Regions from separate parts of the Anaerocolumna sp. AGMB13020 genome, predicted to be linked through region 2. Evidence: predicted binding sites of a transcription regulator. Region 2 holds the regulator's gene; each other region holds the start of a gene.
What was found. The regulator Rex, encoded in region 2, represses fermentation and respiration genes when NADH is low (regulators of the CRP and FNR family bind a similar motif). The targets are predictions, from matches to a motif close to ATTGTTAANTANTTAACAAT.
Positions count from the first base shown of each region.

Region 1 (4,452 bases), 2.5 Mb from region 2:
TGAACAGCAATATCCGGATAAGCTGCGAGAATTGATTGAGACCACCGGCAACGGAAGAGGAACCATCAGCTATGAGGTCGCTCATGAATATTTCGGCGATTACATTATCTGGTGCCGCCAGGAAGGTATTGAATCGGAATATGCACAGTCTGATATCTGGAAGAGCATACCTGCCGTTGCAGAAGGTCATGTATTGGAGATTCCCGGTGAATACCAAGGTTTATTCTATTATGATGATGTTCTGAGTCTCGATGCACAGCTGGATTATTTAGTGGAAGCGCTTAATACATTGGTGGATTAAATGAAAGGGAGCAGTATACAATTGAAATATTGTATGCTGCTCCTTATGCCGTAAACTATGGGGGTTAAAGCTGGTAGCAGTTTCTCTGTCATCCCCTTTTATCTCAGGCTCCACACAATTGGATTTTATATTCATGCCTCGTAGTTGAAAGAGTTACCGGGACAGAAGTGATTTTAGATTGTATACTGCTCATAACGAGACTCTGCAGTAAAATAAATAAGCTTTGTTAACTATCAGGAATTCTTTATTTCCTGATATAATAGTATTAATTGGCTGGAACTATTTACCTTCATTTTGGAATAAATACTTTCTTTGTGACGTTTCACGGTATTCAAGCTTATTTTCAACAAATCAGCTATTTCTATGAGCTTATAACCTTGACATAATAAACTTGTTACTTCGCATTCCCGTTTCGTAAGTTCTCTTTCTTTGAGATATGCAACCCAGGAAGTTCTGCTGTTGCCGGCAGAAAGATTCAAAAAGATTGCATAGCGGGTCACAAAACTGTCTGTTATATGCTCTTTTGCAATAATATTCTCCAGAAACACCTCGACTCCCTCTGCCAAGCGCAGACAGAATCTGTGTGTGGTACCCTCCTGGAAAACAGGAAGGATGTAGTCCTTTAAGAGTAAACCTGCCCCATCCTCATTGGAAGGCAGACCAATCTGATCTAAGATATGAAGAGCCTCCTGGTTGATCTCCTGTATAGAAAAATTACCATCACATAATATCATTCCAATGGGGTGACGAGCAAATATCCTGCTAAAGAAGTTCAGATTATTTTGCATAGAGAGATAATTCAGATGTAATCGTATAGCTTTCTCCATGATAATTCCTATTTCTTCGAGAAGGAGCTGCTCCCGTAGGGTAAATCCGGGGGTACTTTTTCCATGATATACGGCAACAGCGCCTAAAGGTTTACCTCTTTCATCTCTGAGCAGTACCAGAGCCTCATAATAGAATCCATTAAAGTATAAACATTGACTGTACAAAGAGGATGTTTCATATTCAACATAGGAGGTAAAATCTTCTATGGTATAAACAGACTTCTGTTTTGTTTCCTTTAAATTAGCAGGGGCAAAAAAATCATTTTTGTAACAGTCCCGTTCGTAGGATTCAATCGAAATTGGTGTAAAGTTCACATAGATAAGATGTTTATAATAGCCTTTGCCATCTACCAGAGGAAAGGCAGCACCATCAAAAGGAAAGTAATGGAGCAGATCATCCATTGCGGTCTTGCGGAAATTCATATCGTAGGGATTTAGGCCTTCCGAGAAAGAAAGCAGCCGTCTATAATCTTCTTGTGTTAATGTATTAATCTCAGTCATAATAACTCCAAATAGTTGTACAGGTAATATTGTTGCGTTCCTCAAGTTATGATTTAAAAAAACGCTTCTCGTGTACCTCTAAAGTCATTGTACCCTTCGGGCAGTTCTTTAAGGAGCATAGCAGGTTGACTTTTAAGAAGGCACCGCCCAATCCTTAAAGCTTACCTTGCTTTAAAATTGGAATATTACCCCGTGCTGGTATTTTTCGGATACTCTTTAGGGCATTTACCCTAGAAGAATAGGGGGTGCGGGTAATTGTTACTTTATTATATAGGTGCTATTATTAGATTGTCAAGATAATAACAAAGTATCAATAATATACCAGACGAGAATAAAGGTTGTATAAACACAGGAAAAGGAAGGGACATCATGGCTGTATTAAAATTATTAAGAGCACCATTAAAATACTTACAGGGAAAAGGTGCACTGTTGCATTTTTATCAGGAAACAAAGGAGTTAGGAACCTCTTATTTATTTGTCTGCAGTAACAGCGGTTATAAGAACTGTTCTGATAAAATAAAGAAAAGTTTTGAAGGAAGTAATTGTGAGCTTCATTTTGAAATATTCAAAGGTATAAGTTCTGTTGGTGAAATTAACAGGATGAGAGAAATTGTTCAGGCTAAACAGATCCAGGTAGTGGTTGGTATTGGCGGTGGATCGGCGATTGATACTGCCAAAGCCACTGCCCATTATGAAAAACTTCCGGTTGTAATCGTACCCACCGTTGTAGCCACAGATGCACCATGCACGGGGTTATCTGTTATCTATAAGGATGATGGAGCTTTTGACAGTTATCTTTTCTACCCTAGGAATCCGGAAGCTGTAATTGTGGACAGTGAGATTATTGCCAATGCACCGGTCAAATTCCTGATTGCTGGTATGGGAGATGCCTTAGGAACTTATTTTGAGGCCAGAGCATGTGTCAGAACAGATTCCCCCAGTCTTGAAAATGGAGGTATTGCCCTTTCCGCAATGGCTTTGTGTGAATTGTGTTATAAGACTCTTTTAAAAAATGGGTACCAGGCAAAGCTTGCTTGTGAAAATCATTTGGTAACACCTGCCCTGGAAGCAATTATTGAAGCGAATACTTATCTAAGTGGTGTTGGAGCTGATAATGGTGGACTGGCAACAGCACACTCCGTATACAACGGTTTTACTGCCCTTCCTGAATGTGAAGAAACAATGCATGGCTCTGTAGTGGCCTATGGAACTATAACGCAGCTTCTGTTAGAGAGTGCTCCCTTAGAGGAAATCAGGGAAGTAATGGACTTCTGTCATAAGGTTGGATTGCCGGTTACCCTTAAGGAGTTAGGGGTAACAGAAGTGACAAGAGTAAGGATAGCGGCTGAAAAAGCCTGTATACCAGGTGAGACCATACATAATATGGCGGGAGATGTAACTGCCGATCAGCTCTACGATGCACTTCTGGCAGCGGATTTATTAGGACAGGAATATTTCAGATAAGATATTAATTATTAGTAGTATTATTTATTTCATGAATAATAGATTTAGGAGCTGTTGCAGAATAATGTAATGTTGTAAGAAAACCTTTTGGCTTTCCTGTGAGGAACTGATGAAAGACACTGACCATTTCGTGTGCTGGAAGCAAAGAATTTATGTGCGAAAACAGTGCAGATTGGGAAGGTGTTTGAATCCGGTGTATGGGAAAGTCAAGAAATTTTTTTGCAGCAACAGGAATCAAAAATGCAACCGCTCCTTTCTATTGTTTTCTTCTGCTTTTCTCGTAAATAGTTTGATAGTATCCAATTTAATTCTCCCTTCTCTTGCTTTGAATTCTTATTATATCCTGATTATCTTAAAAACAGTTTCATCCTGCCATAACACTGGAAACAGCGCACTTAATTGTCTTGCAGTCGAAGGATTCAAATAGCGTTTTCTTAAGGTGTTTTTGCAGGTGACTGTAGAAATGTGCTTATAAATCAGGTAAAACAGCATATTTCTTTAAGAAAATATTAATATTCCAATATTTCTAAAATTTCCTTTGAAAAAAACTATAAATATGTATATAATAAAAAAGAGTGTGTTTAATTGACAGGTTTATGGAAAAAATCGAAATGTCAAGTGTATATCAGTATTTTGATAGCTTCCTGAAAAGTCGGCAATAATAGAAATAACAAAGAATAATTCAGCAGTTTTAATCGTGCTTATCATAAATTGGATACAAGCATTTTTTGTTTTTAACAAAGTAAATTGACAGTATAAGATAGATGCAGAACCGGCGGCGGTCTGAGGTTTGGCAGCAGCCAAAGAATAACCTTGAGAATCTGAAAGGAGATTAGATATGTTAGGTAGTGACATAGGGATTGATTTAGGAACAGCAAGTGTACTGGTTTATTTAAAGGGAAAAGGGGTTGTGCTGAAAGAGCCCTCTGTAGTTGCCTTTGACAGAGATACAAATAAAATCAGAGCCATAGGTGAAGAAGCAAGATTAATGCTTGGAAGAACGCCTGGTAATATCGTAGCGGTACGTCCCTTAAGACAGGGCGTTATTTCCGATTATACAGTAACTGAGAAAATGCTAAAATATTTTATACAGAAAGCTGTGGGCAAACATCGTTTCCGTAAGCCCATCATCAGTGTATGTGTACCAAGTGGTGTAACAGAGGTTGAGAAGAAGGCAGTTGAGGATGCAACCTATCAGGCAGGTGCCAGAGATGTCAAGATAATAGAAGAACCCATTGCAGCAGCTATCGGTGCTGGAATCGAGATATACAGACCTTGCGGTAATATGATCGTAGATATCGGAGGCGGAACAACAGATATTGCAGTTATATCATTAGGAGGTACAGTTGTAAGTACTTC
Region 1 covers NZ_CP136910.1:2,613,819-2,618,270, reverse strand. Annotated here, with positions in the region: gene R2R35_RS10505 (ABC transporter substrate-binding protein) at 1-301, shown strand, start outside; gene R2R35_RS10500 (helix-turn-helix transcriptional regulator) at 535-1,629, opposite strand; gene R2R35_RS10495 (glycerol dehydrogenase) at 1,999-3,093, shown strand; gene R2R35_RS10490 (rod shape-determining protein) at 3,932-4,452, shown strand, end outside.
Region 1: R2R35_RS10495 (glycerol dehydrogenase) is a predicted target of Rex. The motif match lies at 1,917-1,936, and genes of this name have one in related genera.

Region 2 (4,452 bases):
TGCAATTTTATCGGCAGCCTCTTTGGCTCCTTTCAATAAATTCACAAAAGGTTTCCCGTATTCATCCCGCAATACTTCTATATCTGAAGGATGAATTCCTCGAAAACCCAGACCCAGCATTTTTACAACTGCTTCTTTTACAGCAAAATTTCCGGCAAGCTTTCTTCTGTCTGTCTGAGCAAGTTCTAACTCTTTTGGAGTAAAGATTCTCCTGCAGAAATGTTCCCGCTCACAGGCTTTCATGACTCTTTCGATTTCAATTAAATCTGTACCGATACCAACAATCATGCTATTTATTCCTTTTTATCTCTTCATCCAGTTCCTGCAATAGTTCCGGTCCCAGCAGATCATGCATGTAATTATAGATATCTGCATTTTTCATTTCCATATCCTGTTTCTCTAGGATTTTTATTTTCAGCTGTTCTCGGATGTTTTGAATCCACTTATTAATCTCATTGATTTTCTCTGTGTTCTCACTGAGCCGTCTATAGCAGATTTGTGAACTTTCTATTATTAAAGCTTCGTTAGCCGCCTTAATTTGATAAGGCAGATCAACCAGTTCATTCTCTGAGTCTTTTACTTTATCGCCAATTTCCCTTATCAGTCTCTGGTTCTGATCAAGTTTCTTTTCTTTGGCTTTTCCCAGCTTTGTGTCATTGACATCCATGTGAGTGATAATCTCACCCATCAGTTGATTCTTTATCTTCTTGTAATCCTTTAAATCATTGGTAAGTTTGCCTTGCTGTTTCATCAGCTCATCCAGTTTATTTTCCATTGCTTTGATGTGAACAGGTTTATCATAATCCGGAAACAGCTGATGCCAGCGTTCATCCAATACTACTATTGGTATTTTCTTACCCTTAAAGATTTTTTCAAAGTTTATGTCTTCCTTTTTTCTCATGTATACTTATACCCCATTTCTGGTGCAAGCTTTCGCTTTGGTGTCCTTTTTAATTATTATCGGATGAAATGTCTTCTTCCGTAATACCTTGGGACTCTTCCAAATCTTTTAGGGTATAGGATAATCTCATAAGACTTTCTAACAGATGTACATTCTCTACAATGACATCGGAGGGGAGATTTAAATCTACTGGCGCAAAATTCCAAATGGCTTTAATACCTAAGGCCACTATTTCTTTAGCAGTCTGTGGTGCCTTTATCTTTGGTATGGTCAGTGCGGCTATATGAACCTTGTTGCTCTTCACAAATTCTTCCAGTTCATCCATCATCTGTATCTGAGTTCCCCTGATTGATATTCCTTCCAATCGCGGGTTAACATCAAAGATACCCTTAATCATAAATCCTCTTCTTTCAAAATCACCATAGTTTGCCAATGCCTGTCCCAAATTACCCGCTCCTATGATGATTACATTGTACTTTCTGTCAAGTCCTAATATTTTTCCAATCTCAGTAAACAGATATTCAACATTATATCCGTACCCCTGCTGTCCGAACCCACCAAAATTGTTCAAATCCTGCCTTATCTGGGAGGCAGTAACCTTCATCCTCTCGCTTAACTCCTTAGATGAAATACGTACCACGTCATTTTCCAGCAGTTCTCCCAAGTAACGATAATATCTGGGTAAGCGCTGTATTACGGCTAATGAAATTTCTTTCTCTTGCACTTCTGACCCTCCTTTATTTTTTATAACTGAAAGCAGGTAATTCAATATTGCAAATTAAAACTGATATATGCATATATTCATTAACCTGCTTTTGATTTTCTTATGTTTAAAGGAATGTTTTAAGTAAACTGTTTTTACTCTTCCTGTGTAAAAATACGGTATTCAGGTATTTCTACAGAAAGGATCCTACAAATTCTTCATTTAACTTAATTTACTCCTGAATATAGCTTTCTAATAAGATATTATATGTGAATGATATTTATTTGTCAAATGCTGATTCCTATATGAATTTTCCAATAATTCCCTCGGTTTATCTGCCGGCGCGTATATTTAAAACCGTTCTGTGCTCCAGCGATATATTCTCAAAATAACGTTCTCCGCCTTCTCCAATTGGTGCTTGTGCCACCAAACCAACTTTGATTGTCTGACTGGCGGGCAGAATAAAATAACGCATCATATCATATTTTATACCATCCAAAGAATAGTGAAAGGCAAAGGCATCTCCTACCCTGGCTGCCTGAAGCCAAACCTCATTTCCTTCTATATTACAGCCGTTTGCATCATCAGACAAGGGATTTGTTACAACACTGACAACTGCATTGGTGTCAAAATCCGTCTTCTCAAAGCAGGCCTTAGCCCAGATGCTGTCATTCTCCATTAACATTATCGTTGCTGCATCAAAGGTATCCAAAAAAGCATGAGATACCTTGGCTCTAAATACAAAATCCCCAAAAATTTCTGTATAATAAAATGGCGCATTATCACGTACAAATACTCCTGTCCCACGGAAGAAATCACTCTGCCCGGGTGCTTTTATCACAATTCCTTCTTTTGTATATCGAATACTGCTTTCATTTAACCATTTAAAATCTTTGAAAAATTTCTTACTCATGTGTAAACCCCTTTCCTAATTGGCTTATAATAGTATCTGCGCTGTAAATTACAACCTTCCCGCAGTCTGTAACAGGCACTTTTTCTACATGATATCATTGATACAGGCACTTTTTCAAGTTATTTATCTCACTTAATAACGGAAGTAAATCTTTAACAAAAACTTTGTACATAATCCGAGTTTCTTCTTGAGACCTCCATCAAAACAACAGATCAGCCATAATCTCTCTCTTATATGTCATCCTCTTTGGTTTACCTTAGCTGGGACATGTCAATTACTTGACTTTTTACAGTCATTCCTTTATGATTCTAAATAGAAATCCAAAGAGAAAGGTAATTTGAAATGATTTTAGCATGCAGAAATATTTCTAAAAGCTTTGGAACAGACCAGATTCTTAGCAATGTTTCTTTCCATGTAAACGAAAGGGAAAAAGCCGCTGTTATCGGTATTAACGGCGCAGGAAAATCCACCCTTTTTAAGATTATTATGGGAGAACTGGCACCGGACGACGGAGAGATTATATTTGCAAAGGGTTGCAGTGTTGGTTATCTTGCACAGCATCAGGGACTCTCCTCTGAAAATTCCATTTATGATGAAATATTAACCGTCAAACAGGATGTTATTGATATAGAAACCAAGGTTCGCCAGCTGGAGGAATCCATGAAGGAGGCATCCGGAACCGAACTGGAGCAGATGCTTTCTGCCTATACAAGATTAAATCACGAATTTGAATTGAAAAATGGCTATGCTTATAAAAGTGAAGTTATTGGCATTTTAAAAGGACTGGGTTTTACTGAAGAAGAATTCTCAAAACCTGTCACTACATTATCAGGCGGTCAGAAGACACGTGTTGCTCTTGGTAAACTACTCCTAAGCAAACCCGAGTTAATCCTTCTGGATGAGCCTACCAATCATCTTGATATGGAGTCTATTGCCTGGCTTGAAAACTTTCTGGTTAATTATCAGGGTTCTGTTGTTGTAATAGCCCATGATCGTTATTTTCTTGATAAAGTTGTAACAAAGGTCGTAGAGTTGGAACAGGGTAAAGCCGTCTCTTATGATGGTAATTACACAGCTTATGCCGATAAAAAAGCCATGCTGCGGGATGCAATGTTAAAACATTATCTCAATCAGCAAAGAGAAATCAAACATCAGGAAGAGGTAATAGCCAAACTTCGTTCCTTTAACCGTGAGAAATCCATTCGCAGGGCTGAAAGCCGTGAAAAGATGTTAGATAAAGTAGACCGCCTGGATAAGCCGGTTACTTATGAGCCCCAGATGCACATTAACCTAGAGCCTTCGGTAATCAGCGGTAATGATGTGCTGCGAGTTGAAGGACTTGCTAAATCCTTTGGCAGCTTAAAGCTATTTGATAATCTGAATTTTGAAATAAAAAGAAGTGAAAAGGTCTCTATTATCGGAAATAACGGAACGGGTAAGACCACTTTATTGAAAATCATCAATGAGATAATACCTGCGGACTCCGGAAAGGTAACCTTAGGTTCCAAAGTAAAAATCGGATATTATGACCAGGAACATCAGGTTCTTGATTCAGACAAGACTCTTTTTGTGGAATTAAGTGATGCTTACCCTAATATGGATAATACCGCTATCCGTAATATTCTGGCTGCTTTTCTCTTTACCGGAGATGATGTGTTTAAGCGTATTAAAGATATCAGCGGCGGCGAAAAAGGACGTGTGTCCCTGGCAAAGCTAATGCTCTCAGAAGCAAATCTATTAATCCTGGATGAGCCTACCAACCACTTGGATATCACCTCCAAGGAAATTCTTGAAAATGCAATTAATCGTTATTCAGGAACCGTATTATATGTTTCACATGACCGTTATTTTATCAATAAAACTGCTACCAGGATTATGGATCTTACCGGTAATATGCTGGTCAATTATATCGGTAATTACGATTATTACCTGGAA
Region 2 covers NZ_CP136910.1:5,087,214-5,091,665, reverse strand. Annotated here, with positions in the region: gene acpS (holo-ACP synthase) at 1-288, opposite strand, end outside; gene R2R35_RS21430 (hypothetical protein) at 290-901, opposite strand; gene R2R35_RS21425 (redox-sensing transcriptional repressor Rex) at 951-1,625, opposite strand; gene R2R35_RS21420 (DUF1349 domain-containing protein) at 1,936-2,517, opposite strand; gene R2R35_RS21415 (ABC-F family ATP-binding cassette domain-containing protein) at 2,860-4,452, shown strand, end outside.

Region 3 (4,452 bases), 2.3 Mb from region 2:
CACCCAGTGGTTTGGTGTTCTCATACTCGGAACAGCCGGGCTTTTCAACCTTAACGCTGTAATTCTTAAAGTCAGGCATACGAAGGTCTTTTCTTAACAGACCGCCGTTGGTAATAGGATTGGCACTCATTCTGCGGTTTCCTTTGGGAGCCAGCTCCTTTAAGTCGGCAATCAGCTTACCATCTTCATCAAATAATTCTTCCGGATGATAGCTCTTAAGCCAGTCCTCCAGCATTTTAAGATGCTCGGGATTCTCATGGATTCCGGATAAGGGAACCTGATGGGCGCGCCAGAAGCCTTCTACCTTTTGTCCGTCAACCACCTTAGGGCCGGTCCAGCCTTTAGGGGATCTTAAGATGATCATAGGCCATCTGGGTCTGGTTATTTTACCTGTGGTTCTAGCTTCCTTCTGAATAGCCTTGATTTCCAGAATAGCGTTTTCCATCGCCTCTGCCATGGCATTGTGCATAAGAGCAGGATCATCACCCTCAACAAAGTAAGGCTTGTAACCATAGCCTTTGAACAGGCACTCCAGCTCTTCATGGCTGATTCTTGCAAGTAAAGTAGGGTTAGCGATTTTGTAACCATTTAAATGAAGAATAGGAAGTACGGCACCGTCTCTTGCAGGGTTCACAAATTTATTGGAATGCCAGGAGGTAGCCAGTGGTCCGGTTTCTGCTTCTCCGTCACCGACCACGGCAGCAACGATCAGGTCGGGATTGTCAAACGCTGCTCCGTAAGCATGGGAAAGGCTGTAGCCAAGCTCACCGCCTTCATGTATGGAGCCGGGGGTTTCTGGTGTGCAATGGCTTCCGATACCGCCGGGGAAAGAGAATTGTTTAAAGAATTTCTTTAAGCCTTCTTCATCTTCACTCTTATCAGGGTAAACTTCGGAATACCCGCCTTCCAGATAGCCGGGGGCAAGAACGCCGGGAGCACCGTGTCCGGGTCCCGCGATGAAAATCATATTTAAATCATATTTATTAATCAGCCGGTTAAGGTGGACATAGGAAAAAGATAATCCGGGACTGGTTCCCCAGTGACCTAACAGTCTGCTCTTTACATGTTCTGCTTTCAGAGGCTGCTTTAATAAGGGATTATCTTTGAGATAAATCATACCGGCTGCAAGATAATTGCAGGCGCTCCAATAAGCATTTATTTTCTTCAGCTCATTGTCGGTTAAATAGGTTTTGGTTTTCTCCGTCATGTTACTCTCCTTTGTGTTATTTTTTTAACAAACCTGAATACGAGATATACTAGCACATATTTTGAAAATAGGCAAGGTGTTTTGTTAAATTATACTTAAATTAGTTCACTATTAATTAAACTAAAGTGTGAAAATAATTCCGTTTAATCCCATTTTAACCGTTATTTCGCAGTTTTCAGTCTGTCTATCTTCTATTCAACTGTTTGGTATAAATAGTTGTTCTATCTGTATTTTTGGTATTAAATAGTTATATTTTATGGTATTGGCATTTTACATTAAATTATACAGGAAGATAATATGTCCTTATTATATATGCTGAAAATAATGTTAAATGTTGTAAGGAATATTATATTGTTTCATAAGAAAATTATATTAATCCAATTTTATTTATAAAATATTAACACTTTTCAAAAAAGGTATTGTAATTTTCTCCGGTAGATATTATAATCCCTTTATAACGAAGGTGTGCACAAATTTTTTGTGTATGCCTTTTTTTGTATTGTAAATATTGCAGTATAGAATACATAGATTACAGCGTGATAATTGTTTAAATTGACCTTGAATATGAAAATGACAGTACTTTGTTGTTGTTTTACTATCGTAACAGCGCATGAGCGCTAGAGTCTGGCAAGCCAGACTCTTTGTTCTTTCCAAGAAATAAGAATTTTGGACGGATTCCATTCTTTCAAAGTTTTTATCATAAAAATTTCTATAGGAGGAAATTTACATGAAGAAAAGGTTATTAGCAGTCATCATGGCTGTTATCATGGTAGCTGTACTTTTATCCGGATGCGGCACCAAATCAGATTCAACAAGCAGCAACGGGTCTGATTCAGGCAGTGATACACCTGCGGCAACAGAAGCTCCTGATTCATCGGAAGCATCAGGAACAATCAAGATCGGAACCATCTCACCCAACACTGGAAACTTAGCTGCCTATGGTGAAGCCGTAGTAAACGGCATGAAGCTTGCTGCGGAGGAAATCAACGCAGCCGGTGGTGTTCTCGGACAGCAGCTGGAACTGGTATCGCTGGATGATAAAGGTGATTCCACAGAAGGTGCCAATGCTTTTAACAAGCTGGCTGACGATTCTGCGATCAGTGCCGTTATCGGTTCTGTAACAAGTGGTGTAACTACTGGTCTTGCACCTTTGGCAAATGAAGCAAAGATTGTGTTATTAACACCTACAGCAACTGCTGACACAGTAACAGAAGATGATGATTATGTGTTCAGAGCTTGCTTTAAGGATTCCTACCAGGGAAAAATGGCGGCAAAATTTGCTGCAGAAAAATTAGGCGTTAAGAAAGTAGCAGTACTTTATGCTTCCGGTGATGCATATTCTGCAGGTCTTCGTGAAGCCTTCCTTGCAGCAGCGAAAGAATTCGGTCTTGAAGTGGTAGCGGAAGAAAGTTCCTCCTCTGTAGATGATACCGAATATTCTTCTCAGCTGACCAACATCGCAAACAGCGGTGCAGAGTATCTCTTTGCTCCTTACTACTACAGCTCCGTTGGACCTTACATCGTACCTCAGGCAAGAGCAGCGGGCTTTAGCGGCGTAATCATGGGGGCTGACGGTTTCGACGGAACCATCGGAACCATGGTAGATGATAAGAGCCTCTACAACAACTGCTTCTTTACAAATCACTACTCACCGGATGATACAGCAGATGCCGTTCAGAACTTTGTTAAAGCTTACAGCGATAAATTCGGTGCAGAAAGCCTTAATGCACTTGCAGCTTTGGCATATGACTCCGTATATATGCTAAAACAGTCTATCGAAAAGGCTGGATCAGCAGACAGAACAGCAATCCGTGATGCTATGAGCGGAATGAGCTTTTCGGGCGTTACCGGAAGCTTTACCCTCGATGTTAGCGGAACACCGGAGAAGTCAGTTGCTATTATTGAATTCAAAGACGGTGCAGCTGTATGGAATAGTACACTTGGTAACTAATCAGCTGAATAATCAATCACCCTGCGGCTTACCGGATGGTAAGCCGTTTTGGGCTTTCGGAGTATAAGTCTTTTGCCTTTCTAAACGTAAAAATAATTCTTTTCTTTTTGCGCTTAGAAAAGAAAAAACTTAATCATAAGTGATTTACTGTAAAGGAGAATACCGTTATGTCAACGGAAGTCGTCATTTTTATTCAACAGGTTATTAATGGATTAAAAATAGGCAGCGTGTATGCCTTGGTAGCCTTGGGGTATACCATGGTATATGGCATTATCCGGCTGATTAATTTTGCACATGGGGATTTTATTATGGTAGGCAGCTATACCATGCTGTATTCCATACCGCTGATGGTAGCACTTGGAATGCCTGCCTGGATGGCTGTCATTCTGGCTGTGGCAGTCTGCGGTCTGGTGGGGGTTACTGTAGAGAAGGTAGCATATAAACCCGTACGTAAAAAAGGAAATAACATGTCAGCCCTGATTACGGCCATTGCTATGAGCTTATTCTTGGAGAACTTTGCGCAAACAATCTTTGGTGCGGCACCAAAGCCTATCGGAACAATATTTTCAATTCCGGATTTAAAATTTGATACCATTAAATTTAACGGAAACACCATACTTACCATTACTCTTGGCATTACGGTTATGATTCTGTTACAGCTCTTCGTACAGAAGACCAAAATGGGGAAAGCCATGAGAGCGGTATCGGAGGATGGTCAGGCAGCTATCTTAATGGGCGTTAACAAAAACAGGATCATTACCATAACCTTTGCCATTGGATCAAGTCTTGCGGCAATTGCCTCCTTAATGTACTGCGCTTCTTATCCCCAGGCAACCCCTACATTGGGAGCCATGCTTGGTCTGAAGGCCTTTGTAGCAGCAGTTCTTGGAGGAATTGGTATCATACCGGGAGCCATGCTTGGTGGTATTGTAGTAGGTCTGGTAGAGAGCCTGACAAAAGCCTATATAGGACAGCTAACAGGAGGCGTTATTACCTCTGCCTTCTCGGATGCCATTGTATTCGGTATTCTGATAATAGTATTACTTGTTAAACCTTCCGGTATTCTCGGAAAAAATTTAGGCGAGAAAGTGTAGGTGGAGGGTATGAAAAAAGATCGGATTCGAGCAACTCTAATTAATTTTATAAGCATCTTAGTTCTTTTTGGGATTTTGGTTTTATTGTGTTCTACGGGCACATTATCCAATTATATAAAGGGAATTCTGATGGTATGCTGTATTTCAATCATCATGGCCTGCTCTCTTAACATAACAGTGGGTTACTTAGGACAGATAGC
Region 3 covers NZ_CP136910.1:2,812,369-2,816,820, reverse strand. Annotated here, with positions in the region: gene R2R35_RS11370 (phosphoketolase family protein) at 1-1,207, opposite strand, end outside; gene R2R35_RS11365 (ABC transporter substrate-binding protein) at 1,935-3,158, shown strand; gene R2R35_RS11360 (branched-chain amino acid ABC transporter permease) at 3,326-4,252, shown strand; gene R2R35_RS11355 (branched-chain amino acid ABC transporter permease) at 4,262-4,452, shown strand, end outside.
Region 3: R2R35_RS11370 (phosphoketolase family protein) is a predicted target of Rex. The motif match lies at 1,220-1,239, and genes of this name have one in related genera.

Region 4 (4,452 bases), 1.5 Mb from region 2:
GGGAGAGAATACCAGTATCAGAGAAGAATTGAATGAACGAAATCATAACATCTATCTTGACTATAAAAACGGAATGAAAGGGACAGAAATTGCCGACAAGTATTTTTTGTCCATTAAGAGTATACAACGTATCATAGGTAAAATGAAATAAGAAACAGGTGCAGCTACAGATTTTTTGTTGCTGCACTTGTTTTTTTATAAAAAACTATGAGGTGGCATAAACCTTCCACAAATGATATGCTGTGAACAAAAAAGGAGGGGTGTTGTATGCTATCACCGCATCATAAAACATGGCTTATTCGTTTACCAAAGGCTATGTAAGTTTAATAATCAATTTAATAAAAATTAAATAATATTTTATCTTAAATAGCCTTTGCAAATCAGCTTAGAAGGAGATGCAAATGAGCTATTATATGATACTGCCGAAGGAAGCTTACCATATTCTTAGAAACTGTCCCAAATGCGGCTGCGGGTCGCGTTTTATCAGTACCAATAATTTCAGAGTAAATGCCAATGGAAACCGGATAGACGTCTGGTTAATCTATCAATGTGAAAAATGCAGGCATACTTATAACCTTACCATTTATGAGAGGATGAAGCCATCATTTTTAGCAGGAGAAGAATACAAAGCTTTTTTAGAGAATGATAAGGAATATGCGTTAAAGTATGGAATGAATAAAGGGATTTTTGAGGCTAACAGAGCACATATCGATATTTCTAATATAACCTATCGTTTAAAAAAGCTTAAGGAAGAAGCGGAGGGAGTAGTAGTAATTCAAAATCCCTATGGTCTTAAGCTCAGAACGGACAGAGTGGTGGCAGAGCTATTAGAAATCAGCAGGAGTGCTGCCAAAGAGCTGTTAAAGAAGGAAGAGACCAATAGTCAAAGCTATTTGGGTGAAGAAACCATTCTGCACATCACGGTTAGAGCAGATAGCAGATAATCGGTAATGCCGGCAGCAGGTATAACAAATAAAACCCCGAAAGAGGAAAGTTCATAAAGGAGCTTTCTCTTTTGGGGTTGTTTTGATATAGCAGTACTTCGATAAAAAGGTGGCGCTTCGCTTAACTATAACAAACCTGTTTACAGTTTACACGGGTTTAATCATAATAAATGGGCCTGCTTCCATTTATGGTATTGTCAAGGGAATGATTAATAAAGGCAATTGCATCCTCCCAGTTTCCCTGCTCTAACTGTGTCCATAAAGAAAAGGTGTTACGGTAGAGAGCCTCTATTCCGTAAAGGGTACAAAACCGTTCCCATAAAGTTAATACTGGTACTTTAAAAGACTGAAAGATCAACGGCAGCAAAGTATTACCGGATACCAGTGCAAGGTCGTGATGAAAACCAAAGGCTGCCAGGGCTGCCGTTTCATGAGAAGTGGCATTATGTATTTCATTAAGCCTGTTTTGAAGCAACACAGCATCTTTCTCGGTAAAATGTGTTCTGCAAAGCTGAACGGCAAGTACTCCAAGCGCAGCACGAACCTCTAAGATGGAGCGAATCTCCTCATCACGAAAGCGCCCTCCATTGTAGTTCATAATGGAAATCAGTGTATCCAGAGTACCATTCTGACGGTAATCAGCGACAAAGGTTCCTACCCTGGGCCTGATAATCAGAAATCCCTTCTTCTCAAGTTCTGTAATTCCACCATTCACTACTGCCCGGCTTACCTGCATGGCTTCTGCAAGCTGACGCTCTGGTGGCAGCTTTTCTCCTATCTTTAATTTACCCGATAAAATCATATGCTCTAACTGTGTAATAAAGAGTTCCTTTAAGGAGGGAGAACATAATTTTGTGAATTCCATAACAAATAACCTCCTGTGCTATTGGTATGACCAGATACCAGAGCGCTTTTTAAAGTAATTATATTGTATAAAATGATAAAAATCAATAGAAATAATATATAAATATATTGAATAAATACAATAAAAGTTGACTTATTTACAAGATAATGTTAAAGTTATAACAAAGTATAGACGCTGAGATGCTCTGGTATGACCACAGGGAATGGCGGAGGGAGGAATCATATGGAGAATTTCAGAATTCTCGAAATCAAAGAAAGTGTTTTTGCAGATAATGACAGGCAGGCAGTGAAGCTAAGAAAAGAATTAAAGGAAAAAGGTAAGTTCTTATTAAACCTTATGTCCTCACCGGGTTCTGGTAAGACTACGACTCTGACAAGAACCATAGAGGCACTAAAGGATGAAATGAAGATTGGAATAATGGAAGCTGATATTGACTCAGATGTGGATGCCAGAAGAATATCGGAGACAGGAACCAAAGTTATTCAGCTGCATACCGGTGGCATGTGTCATTTGGATGCTTCTATGACAAGGCAGGGACTGGAAGGTTTAGGAATAGAGGAGATAGATCTTGCTATTCTGGAAAATGTGGGAAATCTGGTTTGCCCTGCGGAATTTGATACAGGTGCTTCTAAGAATGCTATGATATTAAGCGTTCCGGAAGGAGATGATAAACCTCTCAAATATCCGCTGATGTTTTCCATATGTCAGGTACTGCTGATTAATAAAATAGACATGCTGGAGCATTTTAATTTCGATCTGGAAGCCTGTAAGGAACGTGTAAGAAAGATAAATCCTGAGATTACAATTATCCCTATTTCTGCCAGAACAGGAGAGGGTATTACGGAATGGACAGAATGGCTGCGAAAAGAAGTAAATCAGTGGAATAGCGGTAAATCAGTGGAATAGCGGTAAATCAGTGGAATAACGGTAAGTCAGTGGAATAGCAGTAAGTAAGTGAAATGGTTATTAGCATAGGCAGCAGGAGAAAAAATAAGCTTCTGCATACATAGCCCTGAAACGATATAGAAGGATAAAGATAAAGAGCTAAGCGAAGAAAAACAAAGTATATTAGCTAAACGAAGAAAAACACAAAAGAAATGACCAGGGGAAATAAACGGGAAAGGAGAGGGTTATACGAATCATAAGGGGATAATAAGGGGATGAGATTATCAAATATGATTCACAAAAGAAAGGGTATACATAAAATGGTCAGAACGATGGTAAATGAGAAGGTATTAGACCTGGCAAATCATATCAGCCGTAAAAAAAGAGGCTCCAAAAACGAAATCAAAGCAACAGACCCGGAATATCTGATATTGGAACCAGTTGTAACAGAGGAGATGGCAGAAGCTGCCCTTTGTATGGAAATAAGAAAAAAAGTAACTGCAAAGGAACTATCTGTATTATGCAATAAAACCGAGGAAAAAACAAAGGAACTGCTCCTGGAACTTGCCGATGCAGGTGTCTGTTTCGTAAATGAAATAAAGGGAGAGGACTATTTCTGGTATGATACCTGGGTTCCCGGCATTATGGAAATGATGGTAAATAATAAGAAGAATGTCGCTAAATATCCTCAGATAGCAGAAGCCTTTGAAGCCTATGGAAGGGTAAGAGGACCGAGAACAGCCGGAAGTTTCCCGGTAGGTGTGGGCCTTATGAGAGTAATCCCTATTCAGACAGCAATTGATGGAGAGACCAGAAGAGCCTCTTATGAGGAGGTTACTGGGTATCTTAATGAGAATAAGATATTTTCCGTATCTGATTGCTCCTGCCGTACAGCAAGAGAGGTTATGGGAGAAGGCTGCGGACATCTAAAAGAAGATATGTGTATTCAGATGGGTCATGCGGCAGAGTATTATATCCGAACCGGAAGAGGCAGAGAGATTACCAGAGAGGAAGCTTTTGAAATCATAAAAAGAGCAGAGGAAAATGGTCTGATGCATCAGATTCCCAATCTGGACGGCTCCGGTAAGACCCATGCTATCTGTAATTGCTGCGGCTGTTCCTGCCTGGCTTTGCGTACTGCCAGTATGTTTATCAATGCGGATATGGTGCGTTCCAATTATATCTCCAAGGTAGATAAGGATAAATGCGTAGCCTGCGGTGAATGTGTAAAGCATTGCCCGGTAAATGCCCTGCAATTAGGGCAGAAGCTTTGTTCCAAGACTCCAGTAGTTGACACCCTCATAAGAAAAGATACACCAAGGGATACCCTTTGGGGAGAAGACAAATGGAACAAGGATTACAGAACCAACCGTAAGAATGTAGTGGATACAGGAACCAGTCCCTGTAAGACCGCTTGTCCTGCTCATATAGCCGTACAGGGGTATATTAAACTGGCAGCCCAGGGAAAATACACGGAAGCCCTGGAACTTATCAAAGAAGAGAATCCTTTCCCGGCAGTATGCGGACGAATCTGTCCCAGAAAGTGTGAGTCTGCCTGTACCAGAGGTGATATGGATGAACCGGTAGCTATCGATGAAATCAAGAAATTCGTGGCAGAAAAGGATCTGAACAAAGACTATCGTTTTATTCCTAAGAAGAAGCATGATTACGGCAGAAAGATAGCGGTAATCGGGGGCGGACCCTCCGGCCTTTCCTGCGCTTATTTTCTGGCAGTGGACGGATATCAGGTTACCGTTT
Region 4 covers NZ_CP136910.1:3,567,635-3,572,086, forward strand. Annotated here, with positions in the region: gene R2R35_RS14835 (CD3324 family protein) at 1-151, shown strand, start outside; gene R2R35_RS14840 (DUF1062 domain-containing protein) at 402-944, shown strand; gene R2R35_RS14845 (FadR/GntR family transcriptional regulator) at 1,102-1,809, opposite strand; gene hypB (hydrogenase nickel incorporation protein HypB) at 2,032-2,715, shown strand; gene R2R35_RS14855 (FAD-dependent oxidoreductase) at 2,970-4,452, shown strand, end outside.
Region 4: hypB (hydrogenase nickel incorporation protein HypB) is a predicted target of Rex. The motif match lies at 1,955-1,974, and genes of this name have one in related genera.